4 regions of the Enterococcus silesiacus genome follow, and region 4 is predicted to be linked to each of the others. Evidence: riboswitches for the same ligand, from Rfam matches in the RefSeq annotation. Region 4 holds a riboswitch; each other region holds the start of a gene.
What was found. A riboswitch is a leader RNA that binds a small molecule or an ion and turns the genes downstream of it on or off. The one in region 4 is predicted to bind magnesium.

Region 1 (7,985 bases), on a different contig from region 4:
GTTAATGCAGATGGCACATTTTCACTAGATGTTTCCGGTCGTCAGCTAGCAGCAGGTACGTCGATCACCTTTAATACAGCGGCAACACTTGGCACTGAAACAGCAGCAAGCGGTAGAATCATTGTTTCTGTCGGTGCCAAATAAATATAAGCTTTATCAATAAAGAGAGGGTGTATAAAATGAAGAGTTCAACGTTATTTATCACTAGTTCCAAAGTTTTATTATTATCGGTTGTTTTTGGTACATTCTTTTTAGGACAGTCTGCTTCAGCTGCTGATATTAATAAGGCAACTGATTTAGATGTCACTTTTACGCCAGGTGCATTAACATTAGAAGCTGTTTCTACAATCAGCTATGCATCACAGACGATTTCAGTGAATGATGCCTCATACGTCCCAACAAATCCTGGTGCGATCAATGTTGTTGTTTCAGATGCTAGAGGAACAAATGCAGGGTGGAAACTTAGCGGGAAATTAAATGGGTTCAAAAATAGTTCCGCTGCCGCTTCTTTACCGAATGCTAGCTTGAACTTTAAAAATACACAAGCTGGAACAAATAGTGATGCGGACGCACCAACACCTGTTAACACCGTTAAGTTAACAAGTGGTGCCGAAACTGCGTCCCCATTTGCAACAGCTACCGCTGGTGCTGGAGCCGGAACGTGGACGTTTACTTGGCCAGATGCTGAAAATACAGGCGTGACACTAGATGTGCCAGCTGCAATGGCAACCCTTGGTAAACATACGTCTACGATCGACTGGACATTGGCGGATGCGCCATAGAATCAAAGTGTGATCTAAAGAGAGTGGATGAGTAGTACTTAATTCTGCTCTCTTTTTCTGATTAAATTAAAGGAGTGATTTATATGAAAGGTTGGTATAAATCAAAGCTTACTTATACATTATTTTCGATTGGACTTATTTTTTTATCATTTTTATTGACTATACAGATTGGTTTAGCGCAAGAAAAAAGTAATGAAACAAACAGTTTTTATGTACAAGCAGTGATTCCACAGAATCAAGTCGATATTAATAAATCTTATTTTGATTTAAAAATGTTGCCAGAAGAAGAACAAGAGCTACAAGTCAAATTAGTGAATCCAGAAGATGCACCGATCACAGTTTCAGTCAGTGCAATAAATGCAACAACAACGGAAGAAGGAATGATTGACTATACCTTAAAAGGAATTAAAGATAAAAGTTTAAAATATCCTTTTGAATCTCTGGTCAAAGTGCTAGAAACAACTATTTCTATACAGCCGTACGAAACAAAAATTGCACGTTTTCATTTGAAGATGCCAAAAGAAAAATATGATGGCGTTGTTGTCGGTGGATTACGTTTTACGAAAAACTTACCTGAAAGTGAAGTGAAAAATAAAGACGTGACCATTCAGCAACGATTTCATTATGTTGTCGGCGTCGTGTTGAATGAGACGGATACTACAATTTTGCCTGAGTATGAAATGAATTCAGTAAAGGTAGCGCAGTCTAAACAAGGGAAGAAAATTTCTGTGATCCATTCAATTCGTAATAAGAATGCTGCTATTTCAAAGAAGATGGCGCTAAAAATTATGATTCGAAAAAAAGGAGAGAAGACGCCTTTAATCAAGCTAGAAAAAGAATCGTTGGAAATGGCACCAGACTCAGTAATGGATTTTCCTGTACCAATCAAAAGACAACTACAACCAGGAAAATATATTAGTAAAACCCAAATCAGTCAAGATGGAAAGCGATGGGAATTTGAAAATGAGTTTGACATTACAAGAGAGCAAGCGAAGCTTATCAATGAAGAAAATAAAGCAGTTAAGGTAGAAAACAAGGTTCCTTTGTGGTTGATTTTAATAGTTATTTTATTAGCGTTACTAGTGCTGATACAAACGTATATTTTGTGGCGAAAGAGAAAATAAATTGAACAAACAATAGCCCTCATTTTCTAGACTAGAGAAAATGAGGGCTATATTTGTGATGATTGATGATTTTACTGCTTATTTTAGTTTGAATTTAACTTGTGTATTATCGTTAAATTGACCTTGGTATTGGAATTGTTTGTAGCTTGCACCACGGCCTAATTTGTTTAAAATGTGTGAAGTGATTGTTTTTTCGCTACCATTTTTTAAATCTAAGCCAGCGATGATGCCTTCAATTTTTGTTTCAGCAGCACTACCTTGTAATTGAACTTTGTTTGATTTGTCTTGGTATTGTGCTTTAACAGTACCATTAGAATTTACTTGATATTGTAATTGGATTTGTTGACCAGTCGTATATGTTACTTGGATTTCTAATTTTTTCAAATCAGATTTCTCAGCTGGAACCTCAATTTCAGGAACGTCAACTTCTGGTGTTTCAGTTTCAGGCACCTCAACTTCTGGTACATCAACTTCAGGAACGTCAATTTCAGGTGTTTCAGTTTCTGGTACATAGTAAGATTGTAAACCAAATTCTGCTTTTACATATCCTTTTGTAATTAAGATAACTTTAAGGTGTAAATCTTTTTGATACGTCATTTTTTGTAACAAGTTTACTGATTTGTAGTAGTTTCTACCGAAATCTCTTGCAATCACAGCTGCTTCTGATGAACTATAACCAGCTGCTTCCCATGTGCTTGCTTTAACTAATTCATTGTAAACTGATGATACATTTGAACTAGTTAATGATAAACCAGTGTACTCTAAGATATCTGCTTTATTAAATAAAGTGATTGTCTTATTGTAATTTGATTCTACCACCGTTGCTGCGTCTGCTGGGCTTGACACCACTGCCAAACTAGCGGAACATAAACTGATTGCTAAACCTGCAACCATCATACCTTTAAAAAGTTTCATAAAAAAATACCTCCTCTTTTTTACTACTGTTTTATAAATAGTAGCTTACTTATATTATTATCCAAACTAAATATAAAGTAAATATATATGAGTGATTTCTCATAATGTTTAAAATATATTAATAATTGGAAGCATTTATCTAAAGAAAATATATTTTTTATGAAGTCTGATTTTTGATATAATGGGATGAGACATGATGAAAGTATCAGAAAGGATCTGTACTAATGAAAAAAGCGACAATTACTAAAACAGTTAATTTATTAGATGGAGGCTGTAATGCTTGTGGAATTATTGAGGATGAAAATTATATGTTGATGATCGAGGATCAAATGATTCCGTTAGAAACATTGACTGTCAATTCTTTGATAACAGCGATTGTTTTAAAAAATGGCTATAAACGAGAATATGAGATGGATGTTATTGATGACTATACACTATACAAAAAAGAAAATTACCAAGTGACACTTAAAGAAGAATATGATTTTCTGACCTATTCAAATGATACAGCAAAAATAGAAACAAAAGATCAGATTATCGATGAAAATAAATTAGCAGAAAAAGTCAATGAACTTCTAGTGACTCTTTTTAAGATTGAAGAATTAGCTTTTAGTTTTTAGAAGATCAAAAGAACAGGTTAAGTTTAGGCTGTGAAACAAAAGTGAATTTTTGTTTCACAGCCACTGCTTTTTATAAACAAAACTGCCAGTTAATAGGAGGGAAAAACTCATAAAATTTATTTTTATGGTTAGTCTACTTGAAAATAGTCTGATGTAGATAGCTTTTCAAACCGTTCTTGTGAGTCAGAGCTGTTTTCGTTATGATCGTAAACAAATAACTTGAAGTCTTCTGTTTTCTTGATTCGTTCAAACGTTTCGCTATCAGTTAAGAGGACGATTTGTTGGCAAAGCCATTCAAGAACAGTCTCAATATCTTGATCGTCTTCCACCCAATCATCAAATAAATGAAGTGAAGCGATCCGTTGATCTTCATCCCAGTCACGAGCGTTATATTTCATGTCGTTTAGTTGGGATTCATTAGAGCCTTTATTTGTATAATAATTCGTTGTTTCTTGCCAAAGATCGACCGAGTTGATACAAAGGTTTATTTCTCCTTCTTCATGAATATTACAGTCTAATGCAAAGGCATAAAATGTTTCATCCGTTTGCTCCAATAGAAAGTTATCAATACTATCAGTCAAAAAATTGAAAAAAAATTCCTGTTGTTTTTCTAAAAAATTTTCCATGGGTGACCTCCAAGTGCTTTGTCTTTTAAACATTGAAACAGATAATGCGGTGAATGTCTATCTAAACATGATAATTGATCTAAAATAGATGTTTTAAGAAAGTATAAAGATTTGTTTAGGTTAAAAGTCTTGTTATTGTTTGAAGTAGCCACAGCAGTGCTAAATGTAGCGTCATTTTTGTTTAATAACATAGTTGGTCAAGCGAATCGTTTCGATAAAATTTAATTTGACTTTGTGATTCGATACGCTTATAGTTTAAAATGAATTAAATACTTGTTAGGTGAGGCTCCTATATAAACATAGGCTACTGCTCAGAAATGTCGAAAGACAGGTACGGGTAGGACAAAATTCGTCGAATTAAGGCGTTTTTCAAAGTAGCTAAAGGCAATGCTTTTTACGTTATATAGTGCTAAAACTCAACGAAGAGAAGATCAAGGTAAGTTGAAAATAAATGGCAGATGTCATAAATTTAACCCTGTAATCTAATCCCTTCGCTGAGTGTTCTTGGTGAGGGATTTTTCTTTTATCCAAGGAAACCTTGAAATTACCTAGTTTCAAGGGCTAGAGTAACCTACCCAACTTTTATGTGTAGAAAGGAATAAATAATGAAAAAATCTGTAAAAATAATGATTATTACCTTGTTAACGATTCTCCTGGTGGCTGTGAGTGTTGGCTGTTATGCGGCTATTTCATTTCAAACGGCCAAAGAAGAGAGTGAATCAAAACTTCCTAATAAGAATCAAAACTTTACTGGTGATGAACAAACGAGTGATAAAGAATTGACGGTCATGGTTGTAGGGAATGACTCTAGAGATGATGATGAAGATCAAGGGCGTTCAGATACGTTAATGGTTGCGCACTATGATGGGAAAACCAAACAGCCTAAATTGATTTCGATTATGAGAGACAGTTATGTCACATTTCCTGATGGCGGACTAGATAAAATAAACGCAGCCTACGCATATGGCGGCGCACAAATGACTAAAGATGTACTGAAAACGAATTTTGATTTACCAATCAATTATTATGTCGTGATGGATTTTAAAGAGTTCAGTGATATTATCGATGAACTTTATCCCAAAGGGGTCACGATCGATTCCGAAAAAGATATCAACTTAGATGGTGTGGATATTCTAAAAGGAAAACAAACTTTGCATGGTAACAGCCTATTGCAGTATGCTCGTTTTAGAATGGATGAAGAAGGCGATTTTGGTCGAATCAGACGGCAACAGCAAGTAATGGATGCTTTAGTTGAGCAGTCTAAAGATTTGATTCCAGTCTGGGAATTGCCTCAGGTTGCAGGGAAAATGGTTGGAAAAATCGATACAAATGTGCCAACCAGTTTATTGATTGATTTGGCGAAAGATTTCCTTTCTGGAAACGTGAAGCCATTAAAATCGTTATCTGTTCCGGTAGAAGGATCATGGAACTTTAATGATTACACAGAATCTGGAAGTGTCATCGAACTTGATGAACAACAGAATGCTGAAGCAATTCAGGATTTTATGAAAGATAATTAATAGTAGACTGATGATCTGCTTACTCATTTTATACTGAGTAGGTAGATCATTTTTTTGTAGACAGGTAAACAAATCAGCTTATTTCTATGCGATAAGAGCATGTGTATGCTATTCTTTAAGAAAACGGTTTACTTTGTTAGAAGGAAGGTTTTTACTATGAAAGTAGTGATTATTGGGGCTTCATTTGCTGGAGTATCAGCTGCTTTAGCGATCAGAAAAAAACATCCAAAAGCTGAAATTCAATTGATCGATAAACAGCGAACGATCGGTTATTTACCTGGCGGCATCAATCTTTATTTTAATGAAATGATCGATCCAATTGAAACGGCTCAATTTATTTCAGAACAAGAATTAGTAAACAATGAAATTTCGTTACTACTAAATGCTAAAGTCGTGAGTATGGATTCAAAACAGCATATCATTAAATACGAAAAAGACGGGTCTGATTTTTTTATGTCGTTTGATAAATTGATTTTAGCGACAGGTTCTAGTCAATGGTCTCAGCAAATTATCGGTAGTGATTCGGAGAAGGTTTTAAAATATAAGTTTTTACCAGGTGTACGGCAAGCAATCGAACAATTGGAAAACAGTGACAAAGTCGCCTTGATCGGTGGTGGTCAAATTGGTGGAGAAGCCGCTGACACATTGCTGAAAAAAGGCAAAGAAGTGCATCTTTTTGAACGCATGGATTATTTATTATTCAAGTATTTTGATGAGGAGATGATCCAGCCTGTACAAGCAGAGATGAGTGCTCGAGGTGTTGTCTTTCATTTTGATGAAACCGTGGAAAAAGTCATCGATATTGATGAAGGTCTTTTGATTAAAACAAAGAAGTCTGAATTATTCTGTGATAGTGCGATTTTTGCAATGAATGTGCGGCCAGATTTACGCTATTTAGACGAACATATTAAACGGCACACCGATCAAACCATTTTTGTGAATGATTATTTGCAAACGTCTCAAGCGGATATTTTTGCGATAGGTGATTGCATTCAAGTGCCTTATAGTTTATCTGAGGAATCGTTTTATATCCCTTTGGTGAATAACGCGGTCAGAACAGGATTGGTTGTGGCTCAAAATCTTATTGAACTCACCACCCCATTTGTGGGTTCAATACGTACGATTGGTACGAAACTTGTTGATCATTATGTGGCAAGCACAGGACTGACGGAAGCCGAGGGAGCATTTTATGAACAATCAATTTCCATTGCTCATGTTCAGCAAAAAAGTTCCTTATTTTCTGGAAGCGAAACAATTTTTGGTAAAATTATTTTTGAAAAAGAGAGCCATAAACTTTTAGGGGCACAATTAGTCTCAAAAGCGGATATCCTGGAAAAAATCAACACATTAGCACTTGGGATTCAAATGGGGCAAACGCTAGAAACGTTTTATCAGAAAGATTTTTTATATCATCCATATTATTCCAACGTGATCGATATCACGAACCAGTTAGGTTTTGAAGGTTTGTGGAGTGAAACAGATGAAAATTGAAGCGTTATTAGATAGAAAGGAAGCTAGAGAAGTTGGCATTTTGAAAAAGGTGATTTTAGCTGGCGGTCGGATCAAGGATGTTGAGTTATTGGACTATTTAGGGGTATCAAAAGCTTCTTTTGAAAGTGATTTAAAGGAGTTAGGTTATTACTTGAAACCGTATGAGCAAGACTGTTCGCTGTTTTATGATGGACAATGGGTAGCAATCCATATGTCCGATCAATTTTCGGTTAGTAAAGTTGTAGATGATTATGTAAGAGCATCGATCAAGTTTCAGTTGATTGATTATTTATTTCATTATCGGGAATTTACGATTGCTCAGCTGACAACCAAATTTATGATCAGTGAGTCGTCGTTATTTCGAAAAATCAAAGAGTTGAATTTGCTATTGAAAGAGTTTGATCTTAAAATTCGCAATGGGCAACTAAAAGGTGAAGAATTACAAATTCGTTATTTTTATTTTCAAATTTATTGGTTTTTGACGCCTTATGAAGTACATCGGGGAAAAACACTGACCGTTCAAAATTCTCGAATCATTGAAGCGCTAGAAAAAGCATTGTCTCTTTCTTTTGAGGAACATGGAAAATTGAAGATTAGTTTATGGCTGACGATTAGTAAAAAAAGAATCGTAGTGCAACCGAAACAATTTAAAGAATTATACAGTAAAAGTCAGGTATACGAACAAGATCCTTTTTTTAAAACATTACGCTCTTTTGTTTTGCGTTTTTTTAGCCGTTATCCGATTGAAATCGATGAAGAAGAGAGTTTGCTGCACTTTATTTTTTTAACAAGTATGTCCGTTTTAGCTGAGTCAGATTTTGCTGATTATAGTTTGATTCGAGGCAGGCGCACACCGACATCCTTAGCCGATACGTTCGTTCTGGAGCATGTGATTTTATATTATCGTCCG
Region 2 (7,985 bases), on a different contig from region 4:
AATCCAGGTTACTTTACTATTTATCAGCTCCAAATAAAAAATGAAGTAAACGAATCCAATGACTAAACTTGTACTTATAGTAATTATTCCCGTGTTCACTGACCAACCATCCCTTTTTTTAAAATACTTTTTTTATCTTTCTCTCCAACAGTCAGTCACTGATTTCAATAGTCGTCTTGATACTGGAATTTTCATTCCATTTAATAAAATCAACTCGCGGTTATGGTGATCGATTTCACAAATTTTATCCAAATTAACAACATATGATTGGTGACAACGTATGAATTGGTTCTTTGTACGTTCAACTTCTTTTAATTCACCATAGAAACGTAGCGATCGATTTTGAGTAAACAGTGCTAAGCGATGTGCCTCTGTTGTCATTGCATAATAAAAATCTGAAATAGGGACTTTAATTGTTGAATGACTATTATTAATAAATAAATAGTCATTCATCTCTTGTTTTTGATTCAACTGTCGATATTTAACCAGACACTTTTCAATTTCTAGCTTTAATTTTTCTGGCTCCGTCATTTTATCGATAAATGTTAAAGCTGAGACCATATATTGATAGGATATCGGAGCAAACTCGGAATGTGTCGTTATAAAAACAATTAAACCGGTATCGTCAATTGTACGAATCTTTTTAGCAACTTCAAAGCCGTTATATGTTGATTTTTTGATTTCTATATCAAGAAAATACAGATTTTGCGTGAATGATTTTGAAATCTGCTCTATAATCTGCTTCCCTTTATTTGTAACATGGATCTCTTCATAGTTGATACTATTTTCCTGGCAAATTTCTTCTACTAATCTTTTTAAGGCTTGCGCTTGAATAATATCGTCTTCTAAAATAAAAATACTCATCCAGTCTCAGTCCTCGATTAATTTTATATTTTTTTAAACTAACTCAATTATACAAGCTTTTTTATAAAAAAACACATCAAGTTCAATAAAATAAAAGCAAAGTCAGAACACACAATCAAGAATGTTCAACTCTGCTTTTATTGGGGTAAAATCCTCATACATAAATTCTAGTTATTTTACAATAGTTCACCAAAACGATTTACATAGAATTTTTTGACGATCATCACTAGCACCAAGTAACTGACTATCGTTACAGCTAACCATGCAAAATAGTTTAGTGGTAATTCAGCTAAGCCCAAAGTTTGACCAAATCCTGTAAATGGTAAAATCGTTCCTACCGCAATTCCTAATGAAGTAATTGTTGTTAGAATAAACGATGCTCGACTTTGTAAAAATGGTATTTTGGGTGTCCGCAATGTGTGGATCACCAATGTTTGCGACCAAAGTGATTCAACAAACCAACCCGCATGGAAAATTGCAATAAAAGTCGCTTGTTGTGCTGGAGCTAGGTCATGATAATTGCCACCAACTAATTGCGGGCAAATAACAAAGTACATTAACAAATACGTCGTAATATCAAAAACTGAGCTAGTGGGTCCTAACCATGTCATGAAGGAACCGATTTTTGACGCATCCCATTTTTTAGGTTGTTCCAAGTACTGATCATCAACATGATCCCACGGTATCGACATGCAAGAAATATCATAAATCAAATTCAAAAACAGCAATTGTAGTGGTAGCATTGGTAAAAATGGTAAGAAGATACTTGCAACAACGACTGAAAACATATTGCCAAAATTAGAACTCGCTGTCATTTTGACATATTTCATGATATTTCCAAAAGTCGTTCTACCTGCTAATAAGCCACGTTCAAGAATCATCAAGTCTTTTTCCAGCAAGATGACATCTGCCGATTCTTTTGCAATATCTACTGCAGTATCAACAGAAATTCCTACATCTGCTTCCTTCATTGCAGGGGCATCATTAATTCCGTCACCCATGAAACCAATTGTATGCCCAGCTTCTCTTAATACCTGAACGATTCTTGTTTTTTGCTGCGGTGTTAATTTTACGAAAATGTTATATTTTTCCGCGATCGTTTTTAATTCAAAATCGTTCATTCGTGTGATTTCGTTGCCAGTGATTAATTCTTCATTGGCTAATCCTACTTGCTTACATACCGACTTTGTCACTAATGCATTATCACCAGTTAATACTTTCACACCAACCCCATGATTTTTTAGGGCTTCTAAAGCAGCTTTCGTTGTTTCTTTTGGTGGATCAAGAAAGGCAAGATAGCCGATCAATACCATTTCATTTTCATCAGAAACAGAGAACTCATCAATTGTCGCAGGGTTTGTCTTTTGAGAAACCGCCAATACACGTAAGCCATCTTCATTTAACGCTTCAACTGTTTTTAAAATTTCACTTTTAAGTTCTTCAGTTAATGGAGTGACTGCTCCTTGATAATCAACGAAGCTTGAAATGTCCAACATTTCTTCTACAGCACCTTTCGTGATCATTTGCGTTTTTCCAGCGGCATCTTCGATCACGACGCTCATCCGACGACGTTTAAAATCAAAGGGAATTTCGTCTACTTTTCGATAATCAGAAGGATCGATCGATAATTCTGATTTCGCTGCATCAATGATGGCAACATCCATTAAATTTTTCAATCCTGTTTGATAATAACTATTGAAAAAAGCATGGCGTAATACGCGACTATCTTCTTTTCCATCACAGTCTAAATGATACTCTAAGATAATTTTATCTTGAGTCAGTGTACCTGTTTTGTCTGTGCATAAAATATCGATTGCACCGAAGTTCTGAATTGCATTTAAGTTTTTAATAATAGTTCCCTTTTTCGCCATACTTGACGCACCTTTTACAAGATTGGTCGTGACGATCATCGGCAACATTTCTGGTGTTAAACCAACCGCGACAGACAAACCAAAAAGAAAGGCTTCAAACCAATCACCTTTTGTTAAGCCATTGATCAAAAATACTGCAGGTGCCATCACTAACATAAACCGAATCAATAACCACGATGTTCTGCTAATCCCTACTTCAAAATTTGTTTGAGGATTTTTATCAGAAACATCTCGCGCTACTTTCCCGAAAAGTGTACCTTCTCCCACTGAAACTACAATTCCTTCGGCGCTACCACTGATGACATTACTGCCCATAAATACAATGTTTTCATATTCTGTTTCAACACTGTTCACCTTTAGTTTATAGTCTGCTCTTTTTTCTACTGGATAACTTTCACCTGTCATAGCTGATTGAGAAACAAATAAATCTTTGGTTTTCATTAATCGTATATCTGCCGGAATCATATCTCCTGCTGACAATTTTACGATATCTCCGCAAACAATTTCTTCTATGGGAAGTTCTACTGTTTTTTTTCTGCGAACGACAGTTGCTGTAACTTTTACTAAATTATTCAATTTTTCTGCTGCTTGATTTGATTTAACCGATTGAATCAGGGTCATTGTTCCACTGATCAAGACCATCGCTAAAATAATCAAAACACCAACAAGATCACGATCCTCAGGCGCTGCAATCACATAATCAGTGATGAACGAAATGATTGCTAATGTAAGGAGGACAATCGTAAAAGGGGTAAAATATGCTTTGATTATCTCAACAATCAATGGTGTTTTTTTACCATGTGTAATGATATTTTCTCCGTACTTTTCTCTTGATAGGATGGCTTGCTGATGCGTTAGTCCTCCTTTAGAAGATTTAAAATACGTTATGATATTTTCAATTGAGTTTCTTGCAAAATATTCATACGATTGATTGCTCTTTTTTGATACTAATTCTCTTTTCTCCATTTGTTTCTCCTTCTTTCTAAAACTCTGATTATTGAAATCAAAAACGATTGTCAGAACACAATCATTCATTTGATTTCAATGATATTGTATTTTTTAGGGAACGGACTCATGGAAAAAGAGAGGCTGTTATCGGAGGAAGTTACTTGACTATACTAGAAACAAATAGACAATAGTATTCACATATCTTTAACAACGGTTTCTTTTTACATAAGTCCTTGATCATCTGACTACTGTCATCCATTTGTTTCCATCTCCTTTAGCGTTATATGTTTAATAATTCCAAGCTTGCCTATATTATTTTTAGCGTAAAACCTTTTCTCGAATTTTTTTAAAATCACTTGTCCATCTGAATACGCACACCCGACACTTTGATACCCAAAATGATCATAAAAACCCCAAGCTTGCTTACGTCCAGTTAAAAATACAGATTGAAAGTTCATCAGCTCTGCAATTCTTTCAGCAGATTCAAGCAATTTTTTTCCTAGGCCAAACCCTTGATAGCTTTCATCGATAGCCACTTGTTTGATTTGAGCTGCTGTTTGAGTTTTCATTGAAAGAAGTAATGTTCCCACCACTCTTCCATCAATCATCGCTGCCATATGGATGTCCTTTTTTTCATTTAAGGGTAAGTCATTAATCCAAGCTTTACCTGCACTTGTTTTTAGCAACTGGTTTCTTAACTTTATTCCTGCCCAATATTCTTCACTATTCCAATTTACGATTTTCACCATCGCTGCTTTACCATGTTGATTCCTCCATTCTTTTAGTTATTCATTTGATTAATCTCGATGATTTCTGAAAGCTGAGATAATTCTGAAATGATCGTATTGACAGCAAGTGTGCCATTTCTTGTCGCTTCGATTTCCAAAAATAGTCGGACTTTTTTTCCTGCTAGGTCTGTACAAGAAAACTTAGTAAATGTTAAACAATATTTATCTAACAATTGGATGATTTCTGTTCTAAGCATGACCTCACAAGTATTACTCGCAATCACTGAAAGATAATGGATCGACTCTATTTGTTTGTCTTCTCTTTGAACCGTGTAATCATCTATTTTGAGAGATAAATTTCTTAACAGGATATTGACTAACATTAAAACAACCGCACAAAGGACTCCTTCAATCACAAACCCAGCTCCAATCATGCTACCAACTGCTGCTGAACACCATAAAGTTGCCGCTGTATTGATACCTGTCACACTAAACCCTTCTCTTAAAATCACTCCCCCAGCAAGAAAACCGATCCCACTAACTACTTGTGCTGCTATTCTTGTCGGACTACTATCGTCTTGGATCAATGTAGACAATGAGACAAATTGACACGAACCAAATGTCACTAAAGTCATCGTTCTCATACCAGCTAATTTTTTCCGCCATTGTCTTTCTGCTCCAATAATCATTCCGGCAAAAATACTAGCAATAATACTGATTAAAAATGCATAAGTTTGCTCCTTTCTTAGATTTGCTTGTTGGATGTTAGGCTTTTTGGTCTTATCTTTCGTGGCTTACTAAGGAATGCTCACTATCTGCTTCATCATTTTGGAGAAATTTGTTGTTTCTTTTAATGGATTACTTCTCTCCCTTTGGTCGCCAAATACTGTTCATCATCTACTCTGGTCCTTGTTTAATCATAGTGGGTCTATTCTTAAAGCTTTTAGAATTTGATACAGTCGTAACGAATTATGGTGATTCAGGACTAAGGTTACTTCTCTCCCTTTGGTCGCCAAGTACTGTTCATCATCTACTCTGGCCCTTGTTTAATCATAGTGGGTCTATTCTTAAAGCTTTTAGAATTTGATACAGTCGTAACGAATTATGGTGATTCAGGACTAAGGTTACTTCTCTCCCTTTGGTCGCCAAGTACTGTTCATCATCTACTCTGGCGAAGCCAATCGTAGTGATTCACAGCAAAAACCTTCCGCCAAAACTCAGCGGAAGGTCATAAATAGGCGCACAAAAAAAAGCCTGCATGATCTAGTCGTTGAGTTTTGGCACTATACAACGTAAAAAGCAGAGCTTTTAGCTACCTTATGAAAAGCCTTGTAATCGACAATCCCTGTTCTACCCATTGGCATCTCTCGATGTTTTTGGGCAGTAGCCTGTGTTTGTATAGGAGCCTCACCTAACAAATCTATTTAGTTATCTTACAGGTGAAACTATACCATCATTTTAAAATGACTGTCAACACTTTTATTTAAATTTTATTTTTTAATCATTTCAAATATCAAAAAAACAGACACTAAAAACGTATGTTTTTTTACGTTTTCAGTCATCTGTTTTTTTAAATTTTTTATTAAATTTTTTCTACTTTCACAACTGAATTACCAGCAACTTGTGGTGGGATCGACATCGTCATAGCAGGTAAATCAACCAAAGTAAATTGGACCTTATCCCCTGCTTTCAAATTTTCTTCTGTAACATCATCAGCTAATTGGTTTGTTGAGACATTTAAAATAACTCCCTCATTTTTCATCATACCAAGGATTTTTTCGGGATCTTCAATTGCTTTGACCTCATTTAAAACCAAGCGAATCGATTGATCCACCGTTTCGTTTTTCTTCGCATCTTCAACTAAGACAGCCGTAAAAACTGCTTGCGACCTTTCTTTGTCTAAACTGCTAGATGTAGGTTCAGTTGATTGTTCTTTGTTACTAGTCAATATAGTTTCACTGCTTCCTTTCGATGTATCTTTTTTATTTTCAGCACAGGCTCCTAAAGAAATTAATGTCAAAATCGACAATAATGATACTACGATTTTTTTCATAAACTCGCCCTCCAATAGTGATACTTTATTATAAACGATCGCATTCATATCAGTCCATTCCTAGAATTGTAAGATTATTGGATACAAAAAAACTGTCTAGCGACTAGACAGTTTAACCATTTCTTCGATCATTGCCAGACATCGTGATCTCTTTTGCCAAGTATCGAATACGTTCCATGATTCTACGAGCTTTCAAAGGTTCTTGTTCTCCGCGTTGCGTCACGGATAAATGTTTCTCTAACTCTTTCAAATCAAGATTTGATGAAAAGAACGTCACTAATTGCTCTTGCATTCGATATTGTAAAATAACGCTCAATACATCATCACGAATCCAAGAAGTCATTGATTCCGCACCTAAATCGTCAATCATCAAAACTGGTGATTTCTTGACCGCATCTAGCTTTGGTCCAACCATGTCTTTACCAATTGCTTGCTTCATCTCTACTGTAAATGTTGGAAAATGAACGATCGTCGTAACAAAACCACGCTCAGCTAAACTATTAGCTATTGCACCCAACAAGAACGATTTTCCGACACCAAACGTTCCTTGAAGATAAAGCCCTTTATGAAATTCTTTTGGTTTTGACGTGTATTCATTTAAAAATTTCATTGTCTCAGCCATCGCTTGAGCGCGACCTTGGGATGCTGTATCGAATCTACTTAAACTAGCTTCACGAACATCTTTTGGCATATCCATTGCACGCACTCGCTTACGAATTTCGTCTTCTTTTTGCTTAGCGATAAGCGCTTCTGTCGGTACATAGGTGACATCAATATAATGGAAATTCAAGGTCAATTTAGGCTCGTATCCAGGAGCAATCATGGTTGGATCATTCAGCTGATATTTACGTTTTTCTTGAACAAATTCATAAAGTTTTGAATAGCTTTTGCGAACATCATCGTCCGTCAATCGCTCGCGATTTTCCTGAATAAACTGTTGCACATCTGTATCTTTTAAGACAACTTCAACAAGCTCATTGTACCGTTCGTTCATATCTCTATTTTGAATGATTTTTGACATTTCTTTGCCTACATCTTCCATTATTTGTCGCCTCCTTTACTCAAGAAATCTTGAATTTCTTTATCCAATCTTGCTTGCTCTTCTTTAGATAACTTTTGTTCCTCAACTGGATTTTCTACCCAGTCAGGCAACGTTTCTTGACGAATCGGTCGATTATTTTGACCATATCGTTGTCTTGTTTGCTTTTGTTCCTTGCCTTTTTTAGCAATTTCACGCACATGCTCAATGGCCTTTTCTGGTGAAAAAATACCACTTTGTGCCCACTCATTAGCAATTCGATTGATATAGTCCGCTTTTAGTGTGGGTTGTTTTTGGATATTATAAACATAATTGATCAATACATTAATCACACTATTAGGCAAACCAGATTTACTCACCAAATACTTGACCAACGAACGTTCTTGAGGAGTTGTATACCCACCACGTTCATTTTTTAAAGCTTCCAAATAATTTAGTGGAAAATTCTTTTCACTATCCATGATCATTTGGATATCTTGAGT
Region 3 (7,985 bases), on a different contig from region 4:
TTAATCAAAATACTAATAACTAAAAGTAAATTTTGAACATTTTTTTAATTTTTTGAAATAAAACCGCATTCATATATTTTTTTAAACCAACTCTATTGACATTAAAGCCTATTTGCGTTAATATCAAACAGCATTAGTTACTAACACTGTTAGCTATTAATGGTGTAAGTAATTATTTTGAAAAAAGGAGGAGTCATATGTCATACGCAGAAGAGGCTGAACAAGAACTGATGCGACTAATGGTTCGAAATCGGCATAGTGCATTTAGCAGACTAGAAAAAAGTAATCAAGGTGAAAGTATTGTCATCAAATTTCTCGCACGATACAATAAACCCACTAGTCCCAAACATCTAGCTGAATCACTGAATCTGTCTAGCGCTCGTATTGCTGTCGTCTTGGGCAGTTTAGAAAAAAAAGGGCAAATCGAACGCAAAATGGACCCAGATGATCGCCGTCGGATCAACGTTACTTTAACAGACTGCGGTAAAAAAGCCGCTAAGCTGCAAAAGAAAGAAATGCGTGATAAAATTGTGCAGATTTTTAAACTAATGGGAGAAACAGATACGAAACAGTTCATTAAGCTGACTGCGAAATTCGTAGATTACTCCCAACAAATTTCCCAGAAAGAGGAAGGTGACCAATAGTGAAGATTTTTAAATATCTCGGCAAATACTGGTATGCGGTCATCGCAGTTCTTGTGCTTTTAGTTGTACAGGCAAATAGTGATTTAAGCTTACCAAAATTAACATCGGGTATCGTTGATATCGGTATCCAACAAGGAGGGCTTGAATATTCCACACCTGAAAAAATCAGGAAAACAACTCTTCAGGGAATTGAAATGTTCATGACAGATGATGAGAAAAAAACAATTGAAGACAACTATAAACTAACGACTGAAAAAATCGATGGAAAAGAAGTTGAAGTTTATAAGTTAAATCTTCAAAACGGTATGACAGAAGCCAAACTAGCAGATATTTTTAATCTGCCAATGATGATGCTGGCAACTTCTCAATCAAAGGATTCATCAAGCGGAAGTGAAGCCAAAGCAATCATCGAAGAGTATAAAAACATTGGCGAAGATGCCGCTAAAGCCAAACAACTTGGTGAAGAAGCAACAGCCTTAGGCGAACAAGCTAAAGCGGCCGGTGCAGTGGCTGCATCAGCAAAAGATGCTGCAACAGCCATGGAAAAAGGCCAAGAAGCCCAAGACCTAGCGGCTCAAGCGCAAACAAAAGGTGCTGAAGCCAAAGCTTTAGCTGATTCAATCAAAACAACGACAAACGCTATGCCAGCTAAAGTTGAAGCAGCTCGTAAAGCAACTAAAAAAGGCTTAGGTGATCTAGGTGCAGATTCAATGAAAACCGTGGGGATTCAATTAACGCTGGGTGAATACAAAGCACTAGACATGGATACACAACAAATTCAAACTGATTATATGGTTAAAACAGGAACAAAAATGGTTCTCTTAACCCTTGTTTCTGCAGTAGCTGCAATTATTGTTGGATTGATTGCTTCACTCGTGGCTGCATCAGTCGGTCGAAATTTGCGTGTGGGTCAATATGAACGAACATTACAATTCTCAAATACTGAAATGGAGAAATTCTCTCCAGCTTCATTGATCACACGTAATACGAATGATATCCAACAAATGCAAATGGGGATCGTGATGATCATGCGTATCGTGTTATACGCACCGATCTTAGGTATTGGTGGGATCTACAATGTCTATCAAACAGGAACAGGTATGGGCTGGATCGTCGGTGTAGCAGTAGCCGCTGTTTTAGTTTTAGTGGGAAGTCTACTATTAACAACGATGCCTAAGTTTAAAGCATTACAAAACTTAGTCGATAGAGTGAACTTGGTTTCTCGTGAAATCATTACTGGTTTACCTGTTATCCGTGCTTTTTCTCGTGAAAAATTTGAAGAAAAACGTTTTGATGGTGCCAACACTGATTTAATGAAAACTCAATTATTCGTTAACCGTGCAATGTCTATTATGATGCCTGTCATGATGTTATTGATGAATGGTATTTCTGTTTTGATCGTTTGGGTCGGCGGACATAATATGGATAACGGTCAACTACAAGTTGGGGATATGATGGCCTTTATCACTTATACGATGCAAATCGTGATGGCCTTTATGATGTTATCAATGGTTTCAATCATTCTACCTCGTGCCAATGTTGCTGCTGGTCGTGTGGAAGAAGTCCTTGAAACAGAACCAACAATCAAAGATCCAGAACATCCGAAAGATGATCATGACTTTAAAGGTGAAGTGAAATTTGAAGCAGTAGAATTCCGTTATGGCGATGCTGATGAAGATGTCTTGCATCATATCAACTTTGTAGCTAAACCAGGTCAAACAACTGCCTTGATCGGTTCAACTGGTTCAGGTAAATCTACGATCGTTAACTTGATTCCGCGTTTGTTTGATGTAACTGGTGGACGAATTACAATTGATGGGATCGATATTCGTGAAATGAGCTTGCACAAATTACATGAAATCATTGGTTTTGTGCCGCAAAAAGGCATCCTCTTCTCAGGTGATATCGCATCAAACATCAAGTTTGGTGATGCCAATATCTCTGATGAACAAATGCGCAAAGCAGCGGAAATTGCCCAAGCTGAAGAATTCATCGACTCAAATGAAAAAGGTTATGATCGTGAAATTTCTCAAGGCGGAACGAACGTTTCTGGTGGACAAAAACAACGTTTATCCATTGCTCGTGCCTTAGCGAAAAATCCTAAAATCTTGATCTTCGATGATTCATTCTCAGCACTTGATAATAAAACGGATGTAGCCTTACGTAAGGCCTTATCAGAAAATATCAAAGGTGCCACACAAATTATCGTTGCTCAAAAAATCTCGACGATCCTTCATGCGGATAATATTATCGTATTAAATGAAGGCCGTATTGTAGATCATGGAACACACGACGAATTAATGAAATCATCCACTGTCTATCAAGAAATTGCCCAATCACAATTGAGTAATGCTGAATTAGGCATAGAAGAAGCAGAGTAGGGAGGAGCGAATAATAATGGCAGAACAAACACAAAATCGCCCTCGTGGCGGACGCGGACCTGGGAATGGCGCTCCAGTGGAAAAAGCCAAAGATTTTAAAGGAACACTAAAAAAATTAATCTCCTATATTGGTGCTTATAAAATACCCGTTTTCTTTGTAATGATCTTTGCAATTGCTTCAACCGTGTTTAATATTTGGGGTCCAAAAATCTTATCACAAGCAATCACAGAATTATTTAATGGCTTGATTAAAAAATACCAAGGAACTGGCGGTATTGATTTCAATAAAATCGGTGGAATCTTAATCTTCATGCTAGGACTTTACTTAGTGGCTTCAGCCTTCGGAATCATACAAGGTTGGATCATGTCGACGATTTCGCAAAAAATCACGTATCGTATGCGTAAAGAAATTTCAGAAAAAATCAATCGTATGCCGATGAATTATTTTGAAAGTCGGACCACAGGTGAAGTGTTATCTCGGATCACCAACGACGTCGATACCTTAGGGCAATCCCTAAACCAATCAATCACACAATTGATTACATCAGTCTTTACCATCATTGGGGTTATCGTGATGATGCTATCAATTTCCGTGCAAATGACAGGGATTGCTATTTTGATCGTACCGATTTCAATGATCTTGATTTTAATTGTTGTGAAAAATTCGCAAAAATACTTTAAAACACAACAAGAATATCTTGGGGTGATTAATGGTAAAGTCGAAGAAACAATCGGCGGATACAATATCGTACGTTTATTCAATGATGAAGAAAACTCTCTTGAAGAATTTAAAACACAAAATGATGTTTTATTTAAATCAGCTTGGAAATCACAATTTCTTTCTGGTTTGATGCAACCGATCATGAACTTTGTTGGAAATTTAGGGTATGTTGCGGTAGCAATTTTTGGTGGGATTTTAGCTTATAACGGAACGATTACAGTTGGAGATATCCAAGCGTTTATCCAATACGTTCGTAACTTAACACAACCTATTGCGCAATTGGCTCAAGTATCTAACTTACTTCAATCAATGGCAGCAGCGGCTGAACGTGTCTTTGAATTCCTTGAAGAGGACGAAGAAGCGCAAACAGTACCAAATCCAGTTAAAATCGATAAAGCCAAAGGAATGGTCGACTTTGAACATGTTCGTTTTGGTTATACGCCAGATAAAATCATTATCAATGATTTCAGTTCACATGTTGATCCAGGCCAAACAGTGGCAATCGTTGGACCAACTGGTGCAGGTAAAACAACAATGGTTAAACTATTGATGCGTTTTTACGATGTGACTTCGGGTGCAATTAAAATCGATGGTCATAATATCAAAGACTTTAACCGTGCAGATTTACGTAAAAATATTGGGATGGTTTTACAAGATACTTGGTTATTTAAAGGAACCATTATGGAAAACTTACGTTATGGTCGTTTAGATGCCACGGATGAAGAAGTTTATGAAGCGGCTAAAGCCGCTCATGTTCACCACTTTATCCAAACATTACCTGGCGGCTATAACATGGAATTAAATGAAGAATCGTCAAATATTTCCCAAGGTCAAAAACAATTGTTAACCATTGCTCGTGCTATTTTAGCGGACAAACCGATTTTGATTCTTGATGAAGCAACATCATCTGTTGATACAAGAACAGAAGGTTTGATCCAAGGGGCCATGAATAACTTAATGGCTGGTCGTACGTCATTTGTTATCGCTCACCGTTTATCAACGATCAAAGATGCAGATAAGATTTTGTATATGCAAGATGGCGATATCAAAGAACAAGGAACACATGAAGAATTACTTGCTGAAGGTGGTTACTATGCGTCACTTTATAACTCTCAGTTTGAAGAGTTAGACGAGTAACAAATAGTTAAAAGAAGCGCTTGTCAAAATTATTTTGATGAGTGCTTTTTTCTTTACTCAAAAAAATGGTGCCATAAATTTACTTAATTTTAAATTAAGAAAAAATAAAGACGCTTAAAATAACTTGAATAAAACTCTTTCCAGCGGTATTCTTTATACAAAATAAATAGATAAATAACCTTGTTAGGTGAGGCTCCTATACAAACATAGGCTATTGCGCAGAAACGTCGAAAGACGCCAATGTGTAAAACAAGAATTGTCGAATTAAGGCTTTTCATAAAATAGCTAAGAATTTTTCTTTACGTTGTATAGTGCTAAAACTCAGACGATGAGATTGATTGAAAGTCAAACGTCTTAGGAAAAAATGTTTGACTTTTTTTATTTTAGTAAATAGCCTGTCTATTTCCTTCATTTTTAACGTCTTAGTTATCTGCCTGCGTTTTTTAGGAGTGCTCTTTGACGGAAATAATCGCTGAATACTTCGCTGCTATTTATTGGGAGAATAAGTTCCAGCGGTTTTTACTTTATCACTATTGTTGCTAGATATTCAAGTAGACTAATTGTGAGCTTATGATCAGATTGAATATAAGATTGAAGGGATTTATTACATGAATAAATTGAAAGAAAAAACATTTACGCCTACTATATTAAGCATTGTATTCTTTTCAGTACTAACCTTATTAGTGGTAAAAAATGTCTCATGGTTTAACAATTTAGATGCTGCGATTTATCGATTTGATTGGAAACCCAATGAGCGAATCACTGATTTTGTGATCGTCTTTGCTAAAATTGCAACGATTGTTCCTGTTTTTATCATAAGTTTGCTCGTTTCATTTGGTTTATGGCGAAATAAACATAAATTGTTGGCAATTTGGATGAGCAGCAATGTCTTAGTTGTCAGTGCTTTAGGTTTTATTATCAAACATCTGGTTGCCCGAACAAGACCCAATGTCACACAATTGGTTGAAAAAACGTCCTATAGTTTTCCAAGCGGGCATTCTCTTTTGGCGATGTGCTTGGTATGTTCGATTCTGTTGAGTGTCCAAGCGATTTACAAAACAAAATCCCCAAATTATCGATTATTAAAAAATGGACTGATCATTTATGCTCTTGTGATAGGTTTAAGTCGAATTTATTTAAGAGTGCATTATCCTAGTGATGTAATTGGCGGTTTTCTTTTAAGTTATGCTTGGGTAAGTCTTTCATATATTTGCCTGCAAAGATTTTATCTAAGCAGAAAATTTGCAACAACGGATTCTAAAAAAAGATTTATTCAGAAAACAATTTTAGGATTTTTAACGTTCCTTTTACTAATCGTTGCCGGGGCCTCAGTATATGGTGCCAACGTGTTCAAAAACGTTCAACAGACAGCGGATAAAATGTATCAACCACTAAATCGAGAAACCAAATCTGTAGAGCTAGGCAAGAGTGAGCCAGTTAGTTTTTTACTTTTAGGTATTGCAAATGATTCAAAGCGAAAAACAGATTTTCGAGCAAACACGATAATGGTCGCAACTGTCAATAATCAATTGAAGAAAACAACGATTACTAGTATTCCACGAGATGCATATGTAGAGATTATCGGTAAAGATGGCGTTTATGACAAAATCAATCACGCACATTCTTTCGGTGGCGATGAGATGATGATCGAAACCGTCGAGCATTATTTAGAGATTCCAATCAATCATTATTTTGTCATTAATATGGACGGTTTAGCGGCTTTGAGTGATGCTGTCGGTGGTGTGACAGTGAATAATGATTTTGAATTTGACGCCGAAGGGATTCATTATCCAAAAGGAAAGCAACATTTAGGTGGTTGGGAAACGTTACAATATGCACGAATGCGCTATGAAGATCCACTAGGTGATTATGGCAGACAAAAAAGACAGCGTGAGGTAACGATTCAGCTTACTAAAGAATTAACTTCTGTGAAAAATGTCCTTCGTTACCAAGAGTTGCTTGATGTAATTGGGGAAAATGGACAAACGGATATGACGCTGGATCAAATGATGCTATTGATGAAAAACTATCAGAAAGCTTTAGAGAATATTGAAAGTTATCAAATGCAAGGTGAAGGATTTACTGGAGATGGTTACACAGGCGAAGAAGGTATTTCCTATCAAAGTATCTCAGATGAAGAAAAGGCAAAAGTTATAACAGAATTAAAACACCAATTGGCTATACCGTAAATAGATTCTTTTAACTTCTTATTTTGCAACTTCCGATTGTCAGACTGCTTTTTCTTTTGCTATAATCTGATGTATAGAAGTGGAGGAATGTAAGTATGATAAAAGTGGCAATCATTGGGTATGGGAACCTAGGACGCGGCGTTGAACGTTCGCTAAAACAACATAAAGATATGGAGTTAGTGGGTGTGTATACAAGAAGAGCGCCTGAAACCGTCCAAACAGAAGGGGCACAAGCGTTTACAATGGATCAGCTCAAAGATAAAAAAGGTGAGATCGATGTTTGTATTTTGTGTGGCGGTTCAGCAACAGATTTACCGACACAAACACCAGAGTGGGCGCATTTATTTAATACTATTGATAGTTTTGACACCCATGCTAAGATTCCAGAACATTTTGCTAAAGTGGATCAAGTGGCAAAAGAAAATCAAACGACCTCAATTATCTCAACGGGATGGGATCCAGGGTTGTTTAGCTTGAATCGTTTATATGCGCAAAGTATTTTACCAGTTGGAGAAACGAATACGTTTTGGGGTAAAGGCGTTAGTCAGGGACATTCTGATGCTTTACGTCGAATCAATGGCGTGGCAGATGCAGTGCAGTATACTGTTCCAAATACTGACGTAATCGAAAAACTTAAAGCTGGTGAGCAGGTAAATCTGACGACTCGTGATAAACATTTCAGAGAATGCTTTGTGGTGCTAGATGATGGCGCAAATGCAGACAAGATTCGCGAAGCAATTGTTTCGATGCCTAATTATTTTGCTGAGTACGATACAGAGGTTCATTTTATCTCTCAGGCTGAATTAGATCAAAACCATCAAGCAATGCCGCATGGTGGAACGGTTCTGCACACTGGAACCACGCATGAGAACACCAAACAAGTGATTGAATATAAATTACAACTAGAAAGTAA
Region 4 (7,985 bases):
CAAAATGAATGCCATTAAGAAAATGGTTAATGATATTCGGTGATTGACTATGAATATTTTCTTTTTAAAAGTCACCAAATGACGATAGATAAAACGTTATGAAACGCTATCGTCATTCATGGCGGAAGAGGAATAGAATTTAATTGAGAGCTGAGTCCACGATTTATAGGACTCAGCTCTCTTATTTTACCTAATAGCATAAATGAAGAACTTCGCAGGATTGATCATACAGACAATTATAATTACCTTTAATCGTTTTCTCATATTTATATTTTATCTAGCATGTGCTAAACTTAAGGGGCAGAAAATAGAGTTTAAAAATCTGAGCAAAAAGAGTGATCGAAGTTTATGTGATCACTTAAAAATAAACCATTATATAATACATAGACTCAATGTTGCTGTTGAAATAATAAGTGTGATTGAATTTGAAATTAAGGTGGTGAAGAAACAAATGAGCTCAATTCATGATTACGAAATAGATAGTTATAGTGTTGATTTCAAAAAGAATATGCTAATAATGAATGTCTCTTCTAATCAATACAAAAAACAAATTATATTTTATGATGTTTTTTGCTATAGATTTTATGAAGAAATGCCATACAGTATCATCTTTGATCTGGAAGAAAGACCAATAGAAAGTTTCTATACTGAGAATAAAGAGTTGTTGATCCAAACGAAAAATTATGTATGGCCAATAATGTACGATTCATTGCAAGAGCTTGCAGCAAAAATAAAAGATTCAAACCTACATTACCAAGTACTCACTTCGTCTTATGGATTAAACGGCTGGATTTTAGCTGAACGAGTCGAAATTGTTACTATTAAGTAAAAGATTGTAAAATCGAAACAATGGTTTTATCAAGTGCTCGATGCACCATAAAAAGGAGTTTAGCTATGAAAAAAATGATTATTTTATGCAGTACATTACTAGCAATTGCACTGACAGGTTGTTCTTTGGCTAAAAAGAATAATTCGTCCATCGATCCCTCCAATGATACAAGGACTACTTCTGAACAAGAACAAGTAAGTATTTCCCAAAAGGAATACACCGCTCTTGTAGGACTGTGGGAATGTTTAGATGAGGCAGGCAAAGGTGACGAAGTATCTATCAAACAAAACGATGATGGATTAACGATTCAATACGCTGGTGAAGAGGAGACCGCGACAAAATTTATCGAAAAAAAATCAGAAAAAAATAGCATCTATTTTAGATTTGAAAATAAAAATAATGAAATGGCCTACATGATCGATTTAAAAGCAGACGGAATGATCATCCTTAATCGAGGAACCACTAATGCTGAAATGACAGGTGAAAGTAAGCCGATGGAATATAAAAAAATAAAAACTACTACTGCTGAAAAACCAACAACTGATAAAGGAGAAGCCAATTTTACTTTACAAGTAATAAAAGAAGAAATAGAAAAAACTGGAAACTTTGAGATGTTCAAAAAAGAACCAGATTTTGAGGATGATAATTTTAAAGTATTAGCGATTCAAGAAAGTGATGGGTATAGTTTTATTAGTGGGCCTGATAATGGAGAACCTGCAGCGGTTGTTCAAGATGAAAGCGGCAATACAATTCGGGAAGACAATCCATCTACTGACCCTAGAGCTACAACACTTAAAGAGGCAAGAGAATTGATTGAGACATTGAAAAACAACCAATTAAATCAGGAGTAAGTGGTTGTGTAAGCCTGTCTCCATATAAAACAAAGAGCTAAAATTCTGTATAGAGTCTTAGCTCTTTGTTTTATATTCACTTCTCGACTTCACTTTTCTCCTTCTGATAATACATCGAAAGAATCAATCCGATCCCAATAAAATTAGCCAAATAAGCTGTACCACCTTGGCTAATAAAAGGCAAAGGAATTCCCGTCAAAGGCAGCAAACCAATATTCGAACCAATATTTTCAAGGATATGGAACAAGAAATACATAATAACACCAGTTGTGATATACGCGTAAAATTCACGTTTGGCATTTAGCGTACAGATCAACATTTGATAAATCAGATAGAAGAACAGTAGGATCAACGAACACGTTCCTACAAACCCATAGGCTTCTCCAATCACAGTAAAAATCATATCAGATTCTCTAACAGGCACGTATGTCCGCAAATTTGTCAGACCTTTTCCTAGCATCTCACCAGATCCGATAGCCGTTAAGCCACGTACCTGTTGAAAGGAGATTGAATCTGCATATTCAAAAGGGTTAAGCCACGCGTGGATTCGATTAAATTGATAAGGTTGGAAATGAAAAAAGGAAAGGATTTTTTGCCCTTGTTCAGTTAAAACTAATAAAATACCACTCACGCCAAGCACACCTAAAAGGCTAAAACCGACGGCTAAAATTTTCCAAGAACAACCTGAAACCAGTACTATACCTAGGAAAATTGAAATAAAGACTAAACTTGTTCCAAAATCTTTTTGATAAAACATTAACGCTAGAACAGGTAGACTGACAAGAGATAATTCACCCAACAATCGAAAATCCTCTTTTAAAGTCGAAGCGATTGAAGATTTTTGTCTTCTTCTCGTTACGATATAAGCTAACATTAAAATATAGCCAAGCTTCATAAATTCTGAAGGCTGAAAGGAAAACGGTCCTAAACGAAGCCAACGCTTTGTTCCAGTTGCTGCTGCCATAACAGGATCGTGGAATTTCACAAGTAATCCCATCAAAAACAGGGATAAGCCGTAAAGTACAGGTGTTGCTTTCCATAAATATTTTATTGGAATGACCATCGTAGCAAACATTGCACCGATTCCTAAAAGAGCCCACAAAAGCTGTTTTTTCAATAAAGGTGTAATTGACTCAACTGCCGGATCCGCATTAAATGCACCATATTGAGCGATGAATCCAACGAGTATCAACAGGAAAACAGGTAAGAGTAGAGCATAATTCACTGCTTCATTTTTTGAAATAACGCTTTTTCTCATACCATCCCTCCTAGCCAAACGCTTTCTCTTATTTCGGTGCCGCGAGCATTCAAGGCAATACCAAGCGTGACACTTAGTATTAATAAACTAGAGCCACCGTAACTAATAAATGGAAACGTTAAGCCTGTCATGGGAATATAACCTAAGAGGCTACCGACATTTACAGCGACTTGCAGACAAAGCAACATTCCGCAACCGATGTAAAGATAAGAGTAATAGAGTGATTTTGATTTTATTGCCAATAAAAATAGGCGTCCGACAATCGAAAAGACCAAAAATAAAATACCTAAAGAAAAAAGCAACCCTAATTCCTCAATGCAAATGGCAAAAATAAAATCTGTATCTGCTGCTGGTAAAAATCCTTTTTTCTGAATACTGTTGCCTAAACCACGGCCGAAAAATCCACCGTTATGCATTGCATAATAGGCATTTGAGGTTTGGAATCCTTTACCGGTTGGATCAATAAAGGGGTTTTGCATGACTTCAAACCGCGTGACTAGATAACTAAACTTTTGCGGCATCCAGTTAGTTGGAAGTGACAATAATAGCATCGTACCCAATCGTTTTATGACAACAAAGCCAATCAAGGCTAATGACATAAACCAAGGAGAGAGTCCGCTTGATAAAAATAATACGAAAACCAAAATAAAAATCATTGATGCTCCAGCGATGTTCGGTTGAAGCGCGACCAAAAACATAAAGAAGACTGAAATTAATAGTGAGTTCCTATGATGTTTAAAAGAAAAGGGTACTAACGTGTCATTTTTAGCTAAGTTTGCAGCTAGATAAAGCACTAGCACAAGAGGAACTAATTCAGATGGTTGAAATAAAAGCACACCTAGGTTGATCCAACGTTTTGCACCTCCAACACTTGTCCCAATTAACGGCAACGCGATAAGCGTAAGAAAGGTCAAGATAAGTATAAAATGCATTATTTTTGGTTTACGAAAAATAGTGAGATTGATTCGGTAAACAAAACTCATACAGACTAGACTGAAAGCAAAATAGGTCGTTTGCTTGATCGCTTTACTGGCAGTTCCAAGCTCACTATCAAGTAAATGGTAAGAGCTAGAGCTATAGACCATTAAAATACCCACGATACAAAGAATCAAATAAGGAATCAAAATATAAAAGTCTAAATAGTGTAGTTTAGATAATTTTTTTGGGTGCTTCATGTTCTCTTCCTCGCTAATCATTTTAATTGATCATCAAATAAAGTTTGCATTAGGAATCGACTTTGATAGTGGTATAAAAAGTTCTTTTTGCTTGGGCTAATGATGAAGTAAGCTTCATAACGACAAAGAAAATCAGCGTCTCTCCGGTAAGATTTCTTTGTTTCTATTTTTTTCACCTCCTAGATAGTTAAAGCTGACAACATTATTGATCAATACAAAAAAACTTCGCCTAAATAACTCAGCGAAGGGGGATTGAATTCAGCACAAATAGAGCTTTTCATCATTCTCATCGTTGAGTTTTAGCACTATGAAACGTAAAAAGCAGAGCTTTTAGCTACTTTGTGAAAAGCCTTAATTCGACAATTCCTGTCCTACCCATTCCTGTCTTTCGACATTTTTGAGCAGTAGCCTGTGTTTCCATAGGAGCCTCACCTAACAAGTTATTCAGATCGCCTTAAATATAGTGAATAACTGCATTTAAGTCAATGCGATAAATGTTAATTTTTTTATAATATAACTGCTCGAAATAAAGAATCAGTGCTATTTTAATGGAAGGCATCTATCTGCTAGAGGCTTCTACCAAGAATCGCCAATTTATTAAACAAATAGCACGGGAAATTTTCTTTACCCTTTCTTAAGTAAGTAAAAAATCTCTAAATCAAAAATGACTATCGCTTCTAGTTGCAAAACATTGTAAGATAGAAGAGGAAAAGTATGCGTTTACTTTAACGCAGAAATGGGAGGAAATGAAATGAGCTATAAAAAAACGTCTCAAGGAAATTGGATACTTGTTGAAAATGAAAATGGGGCAACCCTTGGCTATGCTGAAAATTCTGGTGTTTCTCTGATTGAAAAAGATGGTTTTGCGTTTAAGGATTTGAATCAAAATGGGGTGTTAGATCCATATGAAGATTGGCGTTTACCGCTTGAAGAAAGAATAGAAGACCTAGTAATGAAATTATCTGTTGAACAAATTGCAGGTTTAATGCTGTACAGCAGGCACCAAACTGTTTCTAAAAAGCAAAATCATTTTGTTAAGATGTTTTCTGGAACATATAACGGAAAAACGTTAGACGAATACAATGGTTCGCTTGCCAAGTTGACGGATCAGCAAAAAGAGTTTTTAAAAGAGGATCATATCCGTCATGTGTTATTAACAATAGTCGACTCTCCCAAAATCGCTGCGGAATGGACCAATAATTTACAAGCCATGGCAGAAAGCTTAGATTTAGGTATACCGGTAAATGTTAGTTCTGATCCGAGACACAGCACAAATGCAGATACAGAGTTTAATGCAGGTGCTGGCGGGGATATTTCAAAATGGCCAGAACAATTAGGCTTGGCTGCGGCGTTTGATCCTGAATTGGTTAGGCAATTTGGAGAAATTGCTAGTAAGGAGTATCGAGCGTTAGGGATTACGACAGCCTTATCACCACAAATTGATTTAGCGACAGAACCGCGCTGGATGCGTTTTTCAGGAACCTTTGGCGAAGGGGTGAAATTAGTGACAGCATTAGCTAAAGCTTATTGTGACGGATTTCAAACGACTCACCATGAAAAAGGCGGCTGGGGACTAGAAAGTGTAAATGCGATGGTCAAACATTGGCCAGGTGGAGGCAGTGGCGAAGCGGGGCGTGATGGTCATTATGGTTATGGGAAATATGCGGTTTATCCAGGGCATAATTTCGAGGAACATTTACAACCGTTTCTTAAGGGAGCTTTTGCCTTGGGGGATGGAACTGATAAAGCATCAGCCGTGATGCCTTACTACACTATTTCTTATGATCAAGATCAAAAAAATCAAGAAAATGTTGGCAATGGCTTTAGTGAGTATATTATTAATGATTTATTGCGTAAAAAATATGAGTATGACGGAGTTGTTTGTACAGACTGGTCAATTACAGCGGATGCTGTCAAGCTTGATCAATTTATTGGTGGGAAAAGCTGGGGAGTAGAAGCCTTAACGGTTGAACAGCGTCATTATAAAGCTTTAACGGCAGGTGTTGATCAATTTGGTGGGAATAATGACATTGCGCCTGTATTGGCGGCTTATGAGTTAGGCGTTGCAGAACAGGGAGCACAGGTGATGAAAGAAAGGTTCCGAATTTCTGCCCGTCGCCTATTGAAAAACATTTTTCAAACGGGTCTTTTTGAAAATCCATATTTGATCCCAGAACATTCAGAAAAAGTGGTTGGAAATCCTGATTTTATGGAAATTGGTTATAAAGCACAGCAAAAATCGTTGGTCTTATTGAAAAATAAACAGCATGTATTGCCATTACGAAAACAAACGAAAATTTACGTACCAAAACAGAAAATCGGCGAGTCGGCAGATTGGTTTGGCAATATTCAACCAGCGTGTGAAAAGAACCCGATCAACCCAGACTTTGTAGAAAAGTATTTTCAACTAGTCGACTCACCAGAAAAAGCTGAAGTTGCTTTAGTATTTTTAGCGTCGCCTAAAACAGTTGGCTATTCAAGTGAAGCTGAAGGAAATGGCTATTTACCGATCAGCTTACAGTATCAGCCGTATACTGCCAAACTTGCTCGTGAAGAAAGCTTAGCTGGAGAAAATCGATCGTATGTCAATAAAAGCAATACAGCAGCCAATAGCGGAGATCTTGCAACGATTTTGTCACTCAAAAAAGAATTTCCCGATTTGCCGATCATCGTTTCTCTCACGATGAAAAATCCAACAATCGTTAAAGAATTTGAATGGGCTGTGGAGAGCATTATTGCCGATTTTGGTGTCCAAACACAAGCGATATTGAGTGTTTTGAGCGGCGAATATATGCCGTCTGGATTGTTACCATTTCAAATGCCCGCCGATATGGAAACCGTTGAACAACAAAAAGAAGATGTTCCATTGGATCTGATTTGTCATAAAGATGAATTAGGGCATGTGTATGATTTTGGCTATGGGATGGACTTTGAACATCAAATTGAAGATGAGCGGTTGCACTATCGAAAATAGAATGACTAGAAGCAGCGATGAAATCTAACCATTTCGTTGCTGTTTTTTTGTCAAACAAATGATTAAACAAAAAATAGTTTGAGTGCTATAATGTAAAAGTGTTACAGGTTATGAATCTGTATCATAAAATATAAGTTTTGAATTATTTTATTAATATTTTTACATTTATCATTGGTTTTTATTGCAATGTAACATCTATATAAAAGGAGTGTAACAGATGGTCAGAAAAAGCAGAAACGGTGCTGAAGTGATTGTAGAAAGTTTAAAGAATCATCAAGTCGATTATGTCTTTGGAATTCCAGGGGCAAAAATCGATGGTCTATTTAATTCCTTAGTCGATGATGGACCTGAATTGATTGTCACACGACATGAACAAAACGCAGCATTTATGGCAGCGGCAGTTGGGCGCTTGACTGGAAATCCAGGTGTAGTAGTTGCTACAAGTGGTCCAGGTGCAAGTAATTTGGCAACAGGATTAGTTACAGCTACAGCAGAAGGTGACCCCGTGCTGGCAATTGGTGGCCAAGTGAAACGCAGAGACTTACTAAAATTAACGCATCAAAGTATGAATAATGCTGCCTTATTTGAACCAATTACTAAATATAGTGCAGAAATTCAAGACCCCGAGACCATTTCAGAAGTTCTAGCAAATGCCTATCGTTTGGCGAAATCGTCAAAAAAAGGCGCCAGCTTCATTAGTATTCCTCAGGATGTTGTGGATGGAACGGTCGAATCACCTGATATCAAACCATTGAATGATCCGAAAATCGGTTCTGCTTCAACTGAAGATATCAAATATCTTTCCGAGCAAATCCAAGCAGCAGAATTGCCTGTTTTGTTGGTAGGAATGAGAGCTTCTACTGAAAAGGAAGCAAATGCGCTTCGCGAAATCGTTGAG

Region 1: it holds a riboswitch for magnesium, as region 4 does, so the genes downstream of both, RV15_RS08110 (LCP family protein) here and RV15_RS02045 (FtsW/RodA/SpoVE family cell cycle protein) in region 4, are expected to answer to the same signal.
Region 2: it holds a riboswitch for magnesium, as region 4 does, so the genes downstream of both, RV15_RS13380 (MgtC/SapB family protein) here and RV15_RS02045 (FtsW/RodA/SpoVE family cell cycle protein) in region 4, are expected to answer to the same signal.
Region 3: it holds a riboswitch for magnesium, as region 4 does, so the genes downstream of both, RV15_RS09300 (phosphatase PAP2/LCP family protein) here and RV15_RS02045 (FtsW/RodA/SpoVE family cell cycle protein) in region 4, are expected to answer to the same signal.

What each region holds. Positions count from the first base shown of each region.
Region 1 is NZ_JXLC01000009.1:89,262-97,246, reverse strand. Features, by position in the region: gene RV15_RS08140 (adhesive domain-containing protein) at 1-144, shown strand, start outside; gene RV15_RS08135 (WxL domain-containing protein) at 180-782, shown strand; gene RV15_RS08130 (WxLIP family cell surface protein) at 866-1,906, shown strand; gene RV15_RS08125 (YusW family protein) at 1,985-2,821, opposite strand; gene RV15_RS08120 (DUF4809 family protein) at 3,046-3,438, shown strand; gene RV15_RS08115 (DUF4303 domain-containing protein) at 3,567-4,064, opposite strand; M-box (ykoK) riboswitch at 4,330-4,498, shown strand; gene RV15_RS08110 (LCP family protein) at 4,670-5,584, shown strand; gene RV15_RS08105 (FAD-dependent oxidoreductase) at 5,741-7,075, shown strand; gene RV15_RS08100 (AcpB/EbpR/MafR family transcriptional regulator) at 7,065-7,985, shown strand, end outside.
Region 2 is NZ_JXLC01000021.1:16,033-24,017, forward strand. Features, by position in the region: gene RV15_RS13365 (LytR/AlgR family response regulator transcription factor) at 133-864, opposite strand; gene mgtA (magnesium-translocating P-type ATPase) at 1,041-3,770, opposite strand; gene RV15_RS13375 (GNAT family N-acetyltransferase) at 3,935-4,432, opposite strand; gene RV15_RS13380 (MgtC/SapB family protein) at 4,465-5,175, opposite strand; M-box (ykoK) riboswitch at 5,667-5,837, opposite strand; gene RV15_RS13385 (hypothetical protein) at 5,994-6,464, opposite strand; gene dnaI (primosomal protein DnaI) at 6,577-7,506, opposite strand; gene RV15_RS13395 (replication initiation and membrane attachment family protein) at 7,506-7,985, opposite strand, start outside.
Region 3 is NZ_JXLC01000011.1:97,634-105,618, forward strand. Features, by position in the region: gene RV15_RS09285 (MarR family winged helix-turn-helix transcriptional regulator) at 198-644, shown strand; gene RV15_RS09290 (ABC transporter ATP-binding protein) at 644-3,025, shown strand; gene RV15_RS09295 (ABC transporter ATP-binding protein) at 3,042-4,883, shown strand; M-box (ykoK) riboswitch at 5,056-5,223, shown strand; gene RV15_RS09300 (phosphatase PAP2/LCP family protein) at 5,492-7,072, shown strand; gene RV15_RS09305 (diaminopimelate dehydrogenase) at 7,168-7,985, shown strand, end outside.
Region 4 is NZ_JXLC01000002.1:177,459-185,443, forward strand. Features, by position in the region: gene RV15_RS18500 (hypothetical protein) at 416-829, shown strand; gene RV15_RS02035 (hypothetical protein) at 895-1,680, shown strand; gene RV15_RS02040 (FtsW/RodA/SpoVE family cell cycle protein) at 1,757-2,938, opposite strand; gene RV15_RS02045 (FtsW/RodA/SpoVE family cell cycle protein) at 2,935-4,113, opposite strand; M-box (ykoK) riboswitch at 4,391-4,560, opposite strand; gene RV15_RS02050 (glycoside hydrolase family 3 protein) at 4,865-7,087, shown strand; gene alsS (acetolactate synthase AlsS) at 7,305-7,985, shown strand, end outside.